DNA from 4 places in the Pandoraea vervacti genome. Region 2 is predicted to be linked to each of the others. Evidence: predicted binding sites of a transcription regulator. Region 2 holds the regulator's gene; each other region holds the start of a gene.
The links. The regulator FNR, encoded in region 2, switches genes on or off when oxygen is low (the NO sensors DNR and NnrR bind a similar motif). The targets are predictions, from matches to a motif close to TTGATNNNNATCAA.

Region 1 (3,835 bases), on a different replicon from region 2:
CACCCCCTGCCCGTTGCTGCTCGCCGTGCCGGTGGCGATCGCCTCCGGCATGTCACGTTGCGCCATGCGCGGCATTCTGATCAAAGAGGGGGGTGCCCTGGAGCGCTTGGCGCAGGCCGACACACTATTGATCGACAAGACCGGCACGCTCACGAGCGGGTGCGCACGACTTGCCGACATGGAATGCGACCCGCGATTTCGCCCCGAGACCGTCCTGGGCCTCGCGGGCTCGCTCGCGCAGGCATCAAGCCACACCAGCGCACGGGCCATTGCCCGGGCGGCCCGCGACCAGGGGATTGCGCTGCAGTCGCCCGACGCCGTCACTGAAACCGCTGGCGCGGGCATTGACGGTCGCATCGGTCAACATGTGCTGTCGATTGGCAGCGCATGTCACGTTCTCGGTTCCGCTGGCGTCCCCGCCTGGAGTAAGGAATTCGCCAAGCGCATCGGATATGACGGCGCATCGCCGGTGTTTGTCGGGGTGGACGGGGCATTGGCCGCGGTGTTGCACCTCGTGGATTCCCCGAGGCCCGAGACACCCCGCGCCCTGCGACTGTTACGCGAAGCCGGCCTCAGGCGGCAAGCCATGTTGACCGGCGATAGTCGAGACGCGGCCGAAGCCATGGGAGCGCTGCTGGGGATTACCGAAGTGCACGCGAGGCTCTCGCCCGCCGAGAAGCTCGCCGCCGTGCGCCGCGCGTGCGCCGATGGTAAGGTCGTGATGGTGGGCGACGGCATTAACGATGCCCCGGCGCTCGCCGTCGCCGATGTCGGCGTCTCTTTGGGGGCGCATGGTGCGGCGGCAAGCGCCGAAGCCGCCGACATCGTCCTGTTGGTCGACCGGCTCGACCGTCTTGTCGTGGCACTTGGTATCGCGCACCGTACGCGGCGTATCGCGCTGCACAGCGTTGCGCTCGGTATCGGCCTGTCGCTCACGGCGATGCTCGCCGCCACGCTCGGCTGGCTCCCTCCGCTTGCGGGCGCTGTGCTACAGGAGGTCATCGACGTCCTGGCCATCGCCAATGCCCTGCGTGCGCTAACAGCGGGCGCCAATGAAGCGGCGCCCCGCCTGCCGAAAAGCGACGCGCAGCGTCTTATCGCCGAGCATGCGGAATTGGCGCCTGTGATGAACCGCGTTCGCACCACGGCCGATGAGCTGGCCCATCTGCGACGAGACCAGGTCAAGTGCGCGTTGCAGGCGCTCCATCAGGCGTTGACCGAACTCGTCGTGCCGCATGAACGCCGCGACGATACCCAACGCTATCCTGACATTGCGCGCCTCCTCGGAGGCGACGACCCGCTGGCGGCGATGAGCGGCATGCATCGCGAGATCTTCCGGATGGTCGCCTTGCTGGGCCGGATCATCGCGGACATGCCGGCAAATGGCCCGAACGCACTCACCATACGGCAACTGCAGCGCCTGCTATACGGACTCGATGCCCTCATGCGTTTGCACTGCGCGCAGGAGGACGAGCTGTACTATGCGTGACGAACGTCGGCAACCGTCGGTTTCGCCGCAGGGTTGTGCGGGATGGCTTGCCGAGGCCTGGCGGACGCGGCAACCGTGGCACGCTTGATTTAATGCAATGCCTGGACTACGGTGGGGCCTATGCTATTCGTAGGAACGGAATGCGGAGCCTCCGGCACGACTGGCGTCGATCATGGAACCCCCTTCATCCTTGTTATCTCCTCAGGACGCTACCGAGCGTTGGCGTCGCATCCTTGTCGCGGTTGATCCACGCGGTGCGTCGCGCCAGGCCGTCGCGTATGCGACACGCTTGTGTTCGGCGTCCACCCACGTGCTGGTACTGGGCTTCTTCGAACATCCTTACGCCTATATGATGCCGCACTCTCGGACTCCGGCGGACGTGCACGCCGCCTTTGACGAGCTGCGGCACGATGAAGCGTCTGTGTTGAGTGACGCGAGCGGCGCGCTGGCGTGCACCGGCGCGAAGATCGAGACGCGGCTGCTCGGTCCGGCGCTCGGAAATCGTGAAATCGCCGCCGCGATCGCGCGGGTTGCGCAGGCATGGCGAGCCGATCTGATCGTTGTGGGCGCCGCACCGGCCCACGGTATCTTTGCGGCGCTGGCGACGAAAGTCTCTGTCGCGCTGTCACGCTATACTCATTGCGCAATTTTGATCGTTCCGGCCCATGCAGGCGAGGCGTGCTCGCATTCCCCGCAGCGCATACTATTTGGCATCGACGGCAGCGATGCCTCCCTTAACGCCTTGCGCGTGGGCATGTGGCTGGCCCCTCCCTACGCCGAACTGCTGGCCTTGTATATTGAGGACCGCGGCGTGGATCTGGCTGATGTACAACAATTCTTGCTTGAGCCGGCGTGTCGGGTTTCTCGAAGCGCGAAGGCGTTGAGGCGGGCAATGGCGCTCCTGTCGAAGCCCGGCAAAAACGTTCGCATCGAAACCCGCGTCTCGCACACGCGGCTGATGGAGGATGTCGCGCAGGCGATTGTCCGGGAGTCGCGGCAATGGGGTGCGGACCTTATCGTCACGGGCGCGCGCGATCGTCACGGGATGTTCGCATGGATCGATGGGCATGAGAACGAACGTCTGGCCCGGGCCGTCGACCGCCCCTTACTCGTCGTTCACGCTCACGGGGACGCGCGCACGCGCCCCTAGCGCCAGACCATTATGATCCGCTGAGCGGGCCGGCGGGGGCGCAGCACTCACTCAACGGTCAAACGGTCCTGCACCGCGCACACCCCCGGCGTGCTCATCGCGGCGCCCCGAACGGCTTCTTTTTCCGCAAGAGAATGAACCGTACCGTTCAGGAGCACCTCACCATTGCCCAGCAGGGCGATTTCCAGATGGCGTGCCTCACGCAGCGCCTGCCGGGAGAGTGCTGCCGCGATGTGCTCGACAATCTCCGCGCGATGCGGGGGGCACTTGACCTTAATGTCGTTGATCACGGCTTTGACGCCGCGCAGCGTGCGAATCGCGCTCTCCGCGTGCAGACGTTGCGTGTACAGCTCGACCTCCCCCGCGAGCGTGACCCAGCCGTCTTCAACCTGAACACGCAGGCTGCCCGCAGGCAGGCCCGCGTGCCACTTTAGAATGGCAAGTACCGCGCGGGCAATGTCGGCGTCGGAATGCTGGCCTTTGGTATCCGGTGACACCTCCAGCGACACAACGATCGCGCGCGCGCCAGCAACGCGTGCGGCAATACGCTCGGCCTCCCACTTTTCCAGCAGGCTCGCGACCTTGCCGCAAAGTGTAACGATGCCATCCTGGACCTGAACACCGATGTCGCTTGCGTGCACACTAGTGTCGCGGGCAAGCTCGTCCATAACGTCGCGCTGCAGTTGGGAATCGGTTTTCATCAGGTGCCTCCAAGAGTGGCGCAGTGTGCCAGTGTTGGCAATTTCCACGATAGCAGGTATGCCAGCGTTCGCTTGCGTCCATCTCCCGATGCTTGACTAACATCAAGCTGGCTGCCGTGCAGCGATCGACGGCAGTCGCGCTGCTTGCGACGCGGCACGGATTCGCAAAGCCTAGCCCTGCCCTCTGGGCTCACGGCGGCTCAGCGAAACACGAGTCAAGGCCGCCCCCCCGCTGACACGGTCCGCGATTGTCTCCGGTTCCAGACTGGTTCGAGCGACCAAGTGAATTTAGCGGATGCGAAGGCGCGTCAGCGCTCCCGCCAGCGAGTCAGCCACCACGCGACATATTGCGCTGGGCGCTTATCGCCAATGCCAAGCCACGTTTGATATGGATCAACGTTGCGCGTGAACGGTATGCCACTCTGGTTGATGGCAGCGACAATTTGCGCCGCGGCTCCGATCAGCGCTCTCAGACAGGAGGCAGTCATGTCAGAC
Region 2 (3,835 bases):
CGCGGGGAAACCTCTTGCGTGAGCGACGCTGCGGGATCTGCCGCGTGCGTCGCATCGTCTTCTACTTCGGCGTCGTGTCCATCAGCGCTCACCGAATTCGCCATATCTTGCGGCGAATCGTCGCCCACAGGAACCTCAGACGCCGACACTTCGGAAAATTCCTCGTGGTCCAGGCGCTCGACGCCATCCTGCGCAAGCGCGCCGTCCTGCTCACTGACGTGCCCCGCGTCCGCGAGTTCCACCGAATCGACGGCTTTCGGCGGAATATCGGCGGGCACATCAGCCGTCGCTTCCTGCGCGTCCACTGCGTTGGCCATCACTGCGCCATTCGCCGGAACCTCAGCCTCACCCTCGGCCATCACGGCATCGAGCAGCGTCTCTTCGGACACCGTCTCGCTACCCGACAGCGGCGCGCGCTGATCTTCCGGCAATCCTTGCGCAAGCGGCAAGTCGTCGGCACGGGTTTGCGCCAGCAGGGCAAGCGCTTGGGCATCGGCGACGGGCGCGTCATCCGACGCCGCCTCCTCACCTGCCTCGCCCTCGGCACGCTCGCCGAATTCAATGTTCTGCTGCGCCAGCAAATCGATTTGCGCCTGTGCCGCCGGATCTTCCAGCGGCGGCAGCGCGTCGAGCGCACGCAGACCCAGATCGTCGAGGAAATCCTTGGTCGTGGCGTACAGGCCGGGGCGTCCCGGCACGTCGCGATGACCGATCACCTCGATCCAGCCGCGGTCTTCGAGCTGCTTGATGATCTGCGTATTCACGGTGACGCCGCGAATCTCTTCGATATCGCCACGGGTGACCGGCTGACGATACGCAATGATCGCCAGCGTCTCCATCACCGCGCGCGAATACTTCGGAGGCTTCTCCGGATTCAGGCGGTCAAGGTATTCACGCATGCGCGGACGGCTCTGGAAACGCCAGCCGGTGGCCAACGCCACCAATTCCACACCTCGGCCGTCCCATTGCACGCGGATTTCCTCGAGCAGCGCGCGCACCGTGTCGCCAGACACGGCGTCATTGAAGAGCTTGCGCAGGTCGCCGACCTTGAGCGGCTCCTGCGCGCAAATCAACGCGGTCTCGAGGACGAGTTTCGCCTCTTGGGTATTCATGTGCGACTAAGCAGACCGGGGGCTTGGCAACCCGGTATCAGGAATAAATGGATGCTTGGAACACGAGAAACGATCGCAGATAACAACCGCTTCGCATAAGCGCGCGCCCTATTGTGTTCGGTCGTAGTGACGGCGGCGCGACCAGAATGCTTCGAACGACCTTCCGGGAAAAACGCCCAGGCCGATAGTACGGCGAGACGGACGTCCGGTATGTGCGCAATTATTACTGAAACACCGACGCCCGTAAAGCGTCGTCGAAACCCTGATGTCTCGCCCGTCGAAACGAGGGGTCGACGCCTCATGGTAAACTCTCAAAATAACTTCAGGGGCCTCCATGACCACCGAGATCGGTCGCATTCCCGGCAACCCCATTCCGGTTGCCCAGCCTCGTTGTTCCACCTGCTCACTGGGGCAGTTCTGCCTGCCCGTCGGCATCCCTGAGCCGGAGCTGGAACGACTGGACGCGCTCGTAAGCGAGCGCCGCCGCCTCAAGAAGGGCGAGGTGCTGTATCACGCCAACGATGACCTGAACGCCGTCTACGGCATTCGCTTCGGGTCGCTCAAAAGCTGCGTCACGGCCCCCGACGGCCGCGAGCAGGTCGTCGGTTTCCACCTCCAGGGCGAGCTGATCGGCCTGGACGCCGTGGCCGACAACCATCACCCGAGCACCGCCATCGCGCTCGAAGACAGCGAATTGTGCATTGCCCGCTTCAACGAACTGGAAACGTTGTCGCGTCAGGTGCCGTCGCTGCAACGCCAGTTGCATCGCCTGATGAGCCAGGAAATCCGCAACGAGCACCAGCAATTGCTCGCGCTCGGCACCATGCGCGCCGAGGAACGTCTGGCCGTGTTCCTTCTGAATCTGTCCGAACGTCTTGCCGCACGCGGGTACGCCGCCAACGAATTCGTGCTGCGCATGAGCCGCGAAGAAATCGGAAGCTTCCTTGGCCTCAAACTGGAGACGGTCAGCCGTCTGTTCTCGCGTTTCGCGCAGAACGGCATGATCGAAATCCGTCAGCGCCACGTCAAGATCATCGACGGCATCGCGCTGCGCGAGCTCGCAGGCGTGCATCACTGCTGATCCGCCCGCCCGGGGGTGCCGCAGCGCCCCCGGCTCCCGCCGTCCTGCCGTCACGCCATCAGGTACGTCCCCGCCCTTCACCGCCCTTCACCGCCCTCCCCCGCCCGCCGTCCACAGCCCCCGCAAGTGACATTCCCACCGCGCGACGCAACACCTTGCCGTCACCCATAAGCTACCGGCCCGCCTGAACCAGCGCCTTGCGCCAGATCAAACGTCGCTCGTCCGCGCCAAGCACTCGGTTCGATCACCCGATCCGACCGCCCGGCTGCCCCGCCATGCCCAAATCGCCTCGCGTTCGACAAGCCCGGGCAAACCCTCCATAATCGGCGCGTTCGCCGCCCGGCATCCGCTTGCCCGGCATCTCGAACGATGAATTCCAACGATGGACCCCGACGGAGGCCGCCGTTATGCCCGCAGCCATATTTCTCAGCCCGGAAGACGCCGAGCACGCGTTCTACGAAGCGTTGCGTGCTGGCGACACGGAGACGTTGATGGATGTCTGGTCCGAAGACGAAGAGGTCGTCTGCATTCATCCGTCAGGCCCGCGACACGTCGGCCCTGCGGCCATTCGCGCCAGTTGGCGGCAGATCCTCGCCAAAGGCGGGCTGCAGGTCACCGTGAGTCACCTTCAGGTGGCCCACAACCCGCTTTGCGCCGTTCACAACGTGCTGGAGCAAATTCAGGTCGAGACACACCCGGAGGCGCGTTTCGCTTTCGTGCTCACCACCAATGTGTACCTGAAGGAAGCGGACGGCTGGCGGCTGGTGCTGCATCATTCGAGTCCCGCCATCGGCCACGACGATACCGGCTCGCAGCCCACACGCACACATCGCCTGCACTGACGGCTGCAGCGCAGCACGATCCCGTCAGCCTTGTCTGCCGTCGGCGCTGGCCGGCCACTGCGTTTCCCAATAAGGCACGGGGCCGAAACGCGCCTGCAAGAACTCGATGAGCGCGTGGGTCTTCGGCGGCACGAACGCCCGGCTTGGGTACACCGCCCAAATCGCGACTTCCTCGGCCAGCGGGTACGCTTGCAACACAGGCACTAACTCCCCGCGCTGCAAGTGCACCGCCACGTCCCACGTTGATTTCAGTGCAATGCCCAGCCCCGCCAGCACGGCGTCGCGCAGCACTTCGCCGTTGTCCGACACCAGACGCCCCGCCACACGCACGCTTAGCGGGCCGCCCGGTGTGAGAAACCGCCAATCGCGCTGCTCGCCGAGCGTCAGGCATTCATGTTGCGTCAGGTCGCTCGGATGTCGGGGCGTGCCATGCGCGGCCAGATAGGCCGGCGACGCACACAACGTGCGCCGGTTCGCGGCAAGCTTGCGGGCAATGAGCGTCGAGTCCCGCAACGCCCCGACGCGGATCGCCATGTCGACGCCCTCTTCCAGCAAATCGACGACCCGGTCCGTCAATCGAAAATCCAGCGAAATGCCGGGATAGCGCGCCAGAAACTCGGGCAGCGCGGGCGAGATGTGCTGGCGCGCAAACGACGACGAACACGACACGCGCAGCAACCCCTGCGGTGCGGCGAACCCCTGCCCCACGCTCGCGAGCGCCTGCGCTTGCGCAGCCAGCAGCGCCTGCGCCTGCGCAAGAAAGACTTCTCCCTCCTGGCTCAGCGCGACACGTCGCGTCG
Region 3 (3,835 bases), 2.8 Mb from region 2:
GGGGAAGAACCTCCGTGCAGGCGCGTTCGCGCATTCTGCTGCAGATTGCCGAGCGTCTCGAATCGCAACTGGAACGCTTCGCCGTGGCGGAGACGTGGGACAACGGCAAACCCGTACGCGAGACGCTTGCCGCCGATCTGCCGCTGGCCGTCGACCATTTCCGCTATTTCGCCGGATGCATTCGCGCGCAGGAAGGCACGGCCGCAGAGATCGACGAGCACACCGCCGCCTATCACTTCCATGAACCGCTGGGCGTCGTCGGCCAGATCATTCCGTGGAACTTCCCGCTGCTGATGGCCGCGTGGAAGCTGGCGCCGGCGCTCGCCGCAGGCAATTGCGTGGTGCTCAAGCCCGCCGAGCAAACGCCGTTGTCGATCACGCTGTTCGCCGAACTCGTGGCCGACCTGCTCCCACCGGGCGTGCTCAACGTCGTGCAGGGCTTCGGCAAGGAGGCGGGGGAAGCCCTCGCGACCAGCAAGCGCATCGCCAAGATCGCCTTCACGGGATCAACGCCTGTGGGCAATCACATCCTCACGCGGGCCGCCGCCAACCTGATTCCGAGCACCGTCGAACTGGGCGGCAAGTCGCCGAACCTCTTCTTCGAGGACATCATGCACGGCGAGCCCGAGTTCATCGAAAAGGCCGCCGAGGGCCTTGTGTTGGGCTTTCTGAATCAGGGCGAGGTTTGCACGTGTCCGTCACGCGCGCTCGTGCAGGAGTCGATCTACGCGCCGTTCATGGAAGTGGTAATGAAGCGTGTCGAGCGTATCAAGCGCGGCGACCCGCTCGATACCGAGACGGCGGTCGGCGCGCAGGCGTCGCAACAGCAGTTCGACAAGATCCTGACGTACCTCGATCTGGCGCGCCGCGAAGGCGCACAAGTGCTGACAGGCGGTGGCATCGAAATGCTGGACGGGCCGCTCGCCTCCGGCTATTACATCCAGCCGACCCTGCTCAAGGGCGAGAACAGCATGCGCGTGTTCCAGGAAGAAATCTTCGGGCCGGTGGTCGGCGTCACGACCTTCAAGGATGAAGCCGAAGCGCTCGCCATCGCCAACGATACCGAGTTCGGCCTGGGGGCTGGTGTCTGGACACGCGACATCAATCGCGCCTATCGCATGGGCCGTGGGATTCAGGCCGGGCGCGTCTGGACCAACTGCTATCACCTCTATCCGGCCCACGCGGCGTTCGGCGGCTACAAAAAGTCGGGGATCGGGCGCGAGACCCACAAGATGATGCTCGGCCACTATCAGCAGACGAAGAACCTGCTGGTGAGCTACGACGTCAACCCGCTGGGCTTCTTCTGAGCGCTTGCCGCCAGAAGGCGAGCGCGTCCGGCAAGCGAGACCGACGCGCCTCGCTTGTCGAGTCCTTACTCTAGACCTGCGAGACCTTGTGGCAGATCAAAGACGCGTCGCACGGCGAGTGCGATGCTGTCTTTGATGCATGCAAAAGATGTTTCTGAGGCCCCGCTGCTGCGCATCCCGCGCGCGCGGAGCGCCCCCGACAGAACAGATAAGGAGCATGACCATGAGCACGACTTTCTTCATCCCCGCCGTCAACATGATGGGCATTGGCAGTCTCGACGAAGCGATTGCCGCCCTGCGTCAATACCATTTCCGCCGCGCGCTGATCGTGACCGACGCGGGACTTGCCAAGGCAGGTGTCGCCGAGAAGGTGACCAGGCTGCTGGCGCAGCAAGACATTCAATCGGTAGTGTTCGACGGCGCCAAGCCGAACCCGACGGTGGCCAACGTCGAAGCGGGCCTCGCAATCCTCAGGCAAAGCGACTGCGACTTCGTGATTTCCCTCGGTGGCGGATCTCCGCATGACTGCGCGAAGGGCATTGCCTTGTGTGCGACCAACGGCGGTCACATCTCCGATTACGAAGGCGTCGATCAGTCGAAGAAGCCGCAATTGCCGCTCGTCGCCATCAACACGACGGCCGGCACCGCGAGCGAAATGACGCGTTTTTGCATCATCACGGACGAAAAACGTCATGTGAAGATGGCCATCGTCGACCGGAACGTCACGCCGTTGCTGTCGGTCAACGATCCGGCACTCATGGCTGCCATGCCGAAGGGCCTGACCGCCGCGACCGGCATGGACGCCCTCACGCACGCCACCGAAGCGTATGTGTCGACGGCGGCGACGCCCATCACCGATGCGTGCGCGCTCAAGGCGGTAACGCTGATCTCGCAGAACCTGCGTCGGGCGGTTTCGCATGGCGACGACATGACGGCGCGCGAGAACATGGCGTATGCGCAATTCCTGGCGGGCATGGCGTTCAACAACGCATCGCTGGGTTACGTCCATGCCATGGCGCATCAGCTCGGCGGGTTCTATGACTTGCCGCACGGTGTGTGCAATGCCGTCCTGCTGCCGCATGTCGAGGAGTTCAACGCAAGCACGAGTGCCGGACGCCTGAAGGACATTGCACAGGCGATGGGCGAGAAGGTCGAGGGCTTGAGCGACGAGGAAGGCGCAAAGGTCGCGATTGCGGCGATCCGCCGGTTGTCGAAGGATATCGGTATTCCGTCGGGACTGGCCGAACTGGGTGCGAAGGAAGCCGACGTGCCCACGCTTGCGGCGAACGCGATGCAGGACGCGTGTGGCCTCACGAACCCGCGCCGCGCCGAACAGGCGGAAATCGAAGCGATTTTCCGTCGGGCGTTTTGATGAGGTGCGGCATCGGTGCGACTAATGGTCTTTAGTCGCGTCGAAGCGCCTGGAGGTTAAGAGGTCAAGAGGTCAAGAGGTCAAGGGGTTACGGAGAGATATCGCTCCGTAACCCCTTTTTTTACGACGATGTGCCGATCAGCGCGTCGTCATGCCGACAGGCGGTTGTTGACGTTGAATCGTATTCACCGTCACACCTGCAAGCGTGGCGATACCGTTCGCAACGTCGGAGCCGACGTTTTCCGCGACCAGACTAATACCGTTGATGGACGAGCGCGCGGTATCTTCCACGGTGTAGGTCTTGCCCGACACATCCACGCGAGCCTTGATGTGGTCTCCACCCGCTAGAAAACCCAGCATGACGCGGGCGACGGCTGAACGGGTGCTGTATTCCTCGACGGTAATTTTCACCGGGACCCCATTGGCGGAGACCAGCATACCGTTTTTGTCAGCCTGCTTCTTGAACGCGTCGATTACCCCTGACTTCACCTCGTCGTCGATAGTGTGACCGTTCGATTCGATGGTCGGCAGCGCAACCCCTTGTTTCAGGGTTGCAGCAAGAGCCGGATCGACGCCACGCGAGGAATCCGGCCCCGAAGACGTCGAAGCGCACCCGGTCAATGCGAGAATCATGCTCACCACCGCCGAGCGTGAGAAATTACGTACGTTCATGCTGTTACCCCTTTTCTGGATTTATAAGAGTGCCGGTTGGCAGCCACCGAAACATACGGCGCAGTGCAATTCGGTCTTGTACTCCCCGGAAGACCGCACGAACGCGCGACTTTGGAAGCGGTGGCGGCACCACCGGAATTCCCGACCATTGAGAAACGGTCGAGACAAGCATTACGGAAAGGGGAAGAGTTTTCTTTAGGTTACCGACACACTTTTTCGCTAATTCCGGAATTCTCGAGGTAATAAGGACGAAAGGAGTGAAATGCAAAAGGGCCGCGTAAATCACGCGGCCCTCCGGCCATTCACGCAACGCGCCGATCAAGCCATCGCCTGCGCGCCTGACGGTGCTTCCCGGCGACGGATTCGCCACCAGATCAGCACGGCGACGAAGGCTTCGAGCGCCGCCACGATCCACAGGCCGCCGTTGAAGCTGCCCGTGGCGTCCTTCACGAGACCGAGCAGGTAGGGCGAGCCGAATCCGGCC
Region 4 (3,835 bases), 1.5 Mb from region 2:
GCCCGGCATCGAGGCCGGGGGGGCGAGGGATCAGGCGGAAAGAGACGGCGGCGCGCGCGCCAGGGCGTCGGAGAATCGGGCGCGCGGGAAATAAGACACCAACGCCCGGGGAGCGACGTCGATACCGCCTTGCGAGGCGGGCGGGGGAGTATGGAAATCGGTGGTGACGAGCGGCTGGTGCGCCCACAGCGCACAGTAACCGCACTTCTCCCAATGATCCGCAGAGGCTAGCGAATGATCGCTGCCGCCATGGCTGCTTTGCAGACCTGCGGGCTGCGCATGCGCGGGGGGCGCCTGCGCGTCGTCGTGTCCGCTGTGGCCGTCATGGGCCGGTTCGCGCAATGCCTGCGCACGCGGGGCGGTATTCGCACCGAGCGCGGCTTGCGCGCCTTGCACGGTGCAGTAGACCGCGAACGGGTCCTGCTGCGTGGCAGCCCGCCATTGCGCAATCGCCGGCATAAGCGCGGCCAGCAGGATCGCAAGCAAGGCGATCCCGATGGCGACGCGATGCTGACGGAGCTTGCGCATGACTTGACCGGGTAATGGGAGGTTGAGGCCGGCGCATCATTGGCGAATATGCTAATGACGTATTCGGATAATGGCGCTCCTCAGGGAACCAGGCATTGTAGGTGCTGTCGTCGCGTGGCGTAAATGCTTTGCGTTCTCATGTCGGGATGACGCGACAATTTGACGCATCGCCCTTTTTTCGAAGGAGGGAAAGCTGTGCCACGGCCCACGCGGCGCGTGGCGTTCCCTACCGGCTGTCAGAACTTGACTGTCAGAACCTGGCCGTCAGAACTTCATACCCACGCCGACACCGACGATCAAGGGATCGATGTGCAGGGTTCCGAGATCCGTGCCGGCCAGCGAGGTATCCGTCTTCATCCAGATTTTCTTGATGTCGACGTTGAAGAACAGAGTTTTCGTCATCTGAATGTCCACGCCTGCTTGCAGTGCCGGACCGACGCTGTGGTTCTTGATCTCGATGGGCGTGCCGCCTGCGTTGAGATTGCTGTTCCAGAACCGGGTGTAGTTGATACCCGCACCCACGTACGGACGGATTTTGCCTGCGTGGTTGAAGTGGTATTGCAACAGTAACGTGGGCGGCAGCACGTTCACGCCGCCCAGATGCCCGAGGCGGGAGGTCAGTTGATGACGCGACATCCCGAGAATCAGCTCGACGCCCACGTTGTCCAGAATCATGTACGTGAAATCGAGCTCGGGAACGATGGCGTTGTTGACCGTGACACCGAGCGTGGGCAACACATTACCGCTCGCATGAGAGTCCGGCATGATGCCGATGGCACGTACGCGCGCCAGGATGTCCCCGGCGTAGATGCCCTGTGAGCTGTCCTTGATGAAGCCGAAGGTCCTGGCTGTCTGAGGCGTGTCGGACGCCGCGTTGTCGGACATTTGCGAGGCGTTTTGTGCGTTGGCGGATGCGCTGCACAAGGCGGCGCCGGTAATCAATGCGGCTGCGATGGCCGCGGCGCCGAAGGCGGGCTTCATGATGTTTTCCAAAGTCGTGAATGAGCACGTCCGATGGTAGAAGCAGGTCGCAGCAGCGCATTTGATGCGCGTCAAGCGCGAGAGATCGTGCGCGGTGCCTGCGACAAACTGTCGCGAACCCACATGCGGCGGCGTGTCGAGGTGAGAAGGTGGGAAGGTGGGAAGGTGGGAAGGTGAGAAGGTGAGAAATGCGTGACGCGCTTTTCTATCGCCGAGCGGTGGACGGCGTCGACAGTCGACGGGACTTCGTCGGCCGGGGGCGGTCACCGCCTGACATCGATCGTGACGCCTCCCGGTTTTGGTAGGATGCGGACTTTGCCACGCTGTCCCTCATCGTGAAGCGCCCGATTTCGTCGCTATTTTCGTCGCTGTTTTCCTCGCTGTTGCATGCCACCGCGCAGGCGGGCCGGCATGGCCTGCGTCTGTTGCAACGGCTGCGGCCCTACGCCATGCGAGTCTGGTATCACCTGCGCCATCCCACGCGCCGCGGGATATTGATCGCCATTGCCGCGCTCCCGTGTCTGCTTGTCGCCTACACGCTCGTGCTGATTCCGTTCACGCCGGGCATTCGCGATATCCGGCGTGCGAAAGTCGATCAACCTGCGCAAGTGCTGTCTGTCGACGGCAAACTGCTCGCGGAGTTCCGGCCGTCCAATCGCGAATGGGTCTCGCTCAAGGATGTGTCGCCGAACGTCGTCAAGGCGCTGGTGTCGACGGAAGACCACCGCTTTTACGAGCATCACGGCATCGACCTGAAGCGTACGGCAGGCGCGGCACTGCGGACGTTCTCGGGCGACCGCCAGGGCGGCTCGACCATTACCCAACAGCTTGCGCGCAATCTGTATCCCGACGATATCGGTCGTGCGCCCACGCTCACCCGCAAGCTAAAGGAAGCCATCACGGCGCTCAAGATCGAGGCGCTCTATACCAAGGCCGAGATTCTCGAGACGTATCTGAACACCGTGCCGTTTCTCTATAACGCCTACGGCATCGAAATGGCGGCGCGCACATATTTCGACAAGTCTGCGGACCAGTTGGACGTCGTCGAAGCCGCGACGCTCGTGGGCATGCTCAAGGGAAATAGCTACTACAACCCGGTGATCAATCCTGAGCGTGCGCTGCAACGTCGCAATACCGTGCTCGCGCAGATGGTCAAGTTCGGCGACCTCGATGCGTCGAAGCTCGCGGCGTTGCAAAAGCGTCCGCTGCGCATCGATTTCGAGCGGCAGACGGAGGCGCCGGGGCCCGCGCCGCACTTCGCGCAGCAATTGCGCAAATGGCTCATCGGCTGGGCGGATCGCAACGGCTACAACATTTATTCCGATGGTCTGGTGGTGCACACCACCATCGACTCGCGTTTGCAGACGATGGCAACGCAGGCGCTCACGCGTCAGGCGAACCAACTGCAAGGCATTGCCGACGCCAACTGGTCGGCGCGCGGCGGCTGGCGCGACAGCACGGCGCTGGTGCAGGCTTTCGTGCGCGAATCGGCCGAATACCGCAGCGCGATTGCGGGCGGGGAAGCACCGGAAGCCGCCATGAAGCGCCTGTTGGCGGACAAGGCATTCATGCAAAATCTGCGGGCGACGAAGACGCGCCTTCAGGCCGGTTTTTTCGCCATCGATCCGCGAACGGGCGAGATTCGCGCGTGGGTCGGCAGTCGCGACTTCACGACGGATCCGTTCGATCATGTGCAGCAGGCGCGTCGTCAGCCCGGTTCGACGTTCAAGCCTTTCGTCTACGGTGCCGCGTTCATCAAGGGACGTAAGCCCGACGACACGATCATCGATCAGCCGGTCGAAATTCCGCTCGCGGGCGGCGAGATCTGGCGCCCCAGCGACGATACGCCGCCCACCAACAAGCCAATGAAGCTGAGCGACGCGCTGGCCCAGTCGCGCAATACCGTGACGGCGCAGTTGATGCAGGACGTGGGGCCGTCGCGCGTTGTCGGGCTCGCGCGCGCCATGGGCGTGCGTGAGAGCAAGCTGGACGCGGTGCCATCGTTGGCATTGGGTACGAGCCCCGTCTCGCTCAAAGAGATGGTCGCGGCGTACGGCACGATTGCAGACGGGGGCGAGTATCGCGAGCCGACGATGGTCACGCAAATCACCAATGGCGACGGCGAAGTGCTGGCGACATTCTCGCCCGCGCGTGCCGAGCGCGCGCTCTCGGAGAGCGACGATTACACGCTGCTCGATACGATGCGCGGTGTCATCAATCGGGGTACGGGCAATGCGATTCGTACCCGTTTCGGGATTCGCGCCGACGTCGCCGGCAAGACCGGCACTACGCAAAACAACACCGACGGGTGGTTCATTCTGATGCA

Region 1: UC34_RS24885 (universal stress protein) is a predicted target of FNR. The motif match lies at 1,574-1,587, and genes of this name have one in related genera.
Region 3: yiaY (L-threonine dehydrogenase) is a predicted target of FNR. The motif match lies at 1,394-1,407, and genes of this name have one in related genera.
Region 4: UC34_RS03710 (OmpW/AlkL family protein) is a predicted target of FNR. The motif match lies at 1,571-1,584, and genes of this name have one in related genera.

What each region holds. Positions count from the first base shown of each region.
Region 1 covers NZ_CP010898.2:56,452-60,286, forward strand. The annotation lists gene UC34_RS24880 (heavy metal translocating P-type ATPase) at 1-1,489, shown strand, start outside; gene UC34_RS24885 (universal stress protein) at 1,662-2,639, shown strand; gene UC34_RS24890 (BON domain-containing protein) at 2,687-3,340, opposite strand; gene UC34_RS24895 (dodecin family protein) at 3,827-3,835, shown strand, end outside.
Region 2 covers NZ_CP010897.2:2,321,332-2,325,166, reverse strand. The annotation lists gene scpB (SMC-Scp complex subunit ScpB) at 1-1,112, opposite strand, end outside; gene fnr (fumarate/nitrate reduction transcriptional regulator Fnr) at 1,447-2,193, shown strand; gene UC34_RS10525 (YybH family protein) at 2,601-3,035, shown strand; gene UC34_RS10520 (LysR family transcriptional regulator) at 3,060-3,835, opposite strand, start outside.
Region 3 covers NZ_CP010897.2:5,111,843-5,115,677, forward strand. The annotation lists gene exaC (acetaldehyde dehydrogenase ExaC) at 1-1,307, shown strand, start outside; gene yiaY (L-threonine dehydrogenase) at 1,531-2,679, shown strand; gene UC34_RS22300 (DUF4410 domain-containing protein) at 2,818-3,351, opposite strand; gene UC34_RS22305 (MFS transporter) at 3,670-3,835, opposite strand, start outside.
Region 4 covers NZ_CP010897.2:821,482-825,316, forward strand. The annotation lists gene UC34_RS03705 (DUF2946 family protein) at 31-528, opposite strand; gene UC34_RS03710 (OmpW/AlkL family protein) at 793-1,509, opposite strand; gene UC34_RS03715 (penicillin-binding protein 1A) at 1,959-3,835, shown strand, end outside.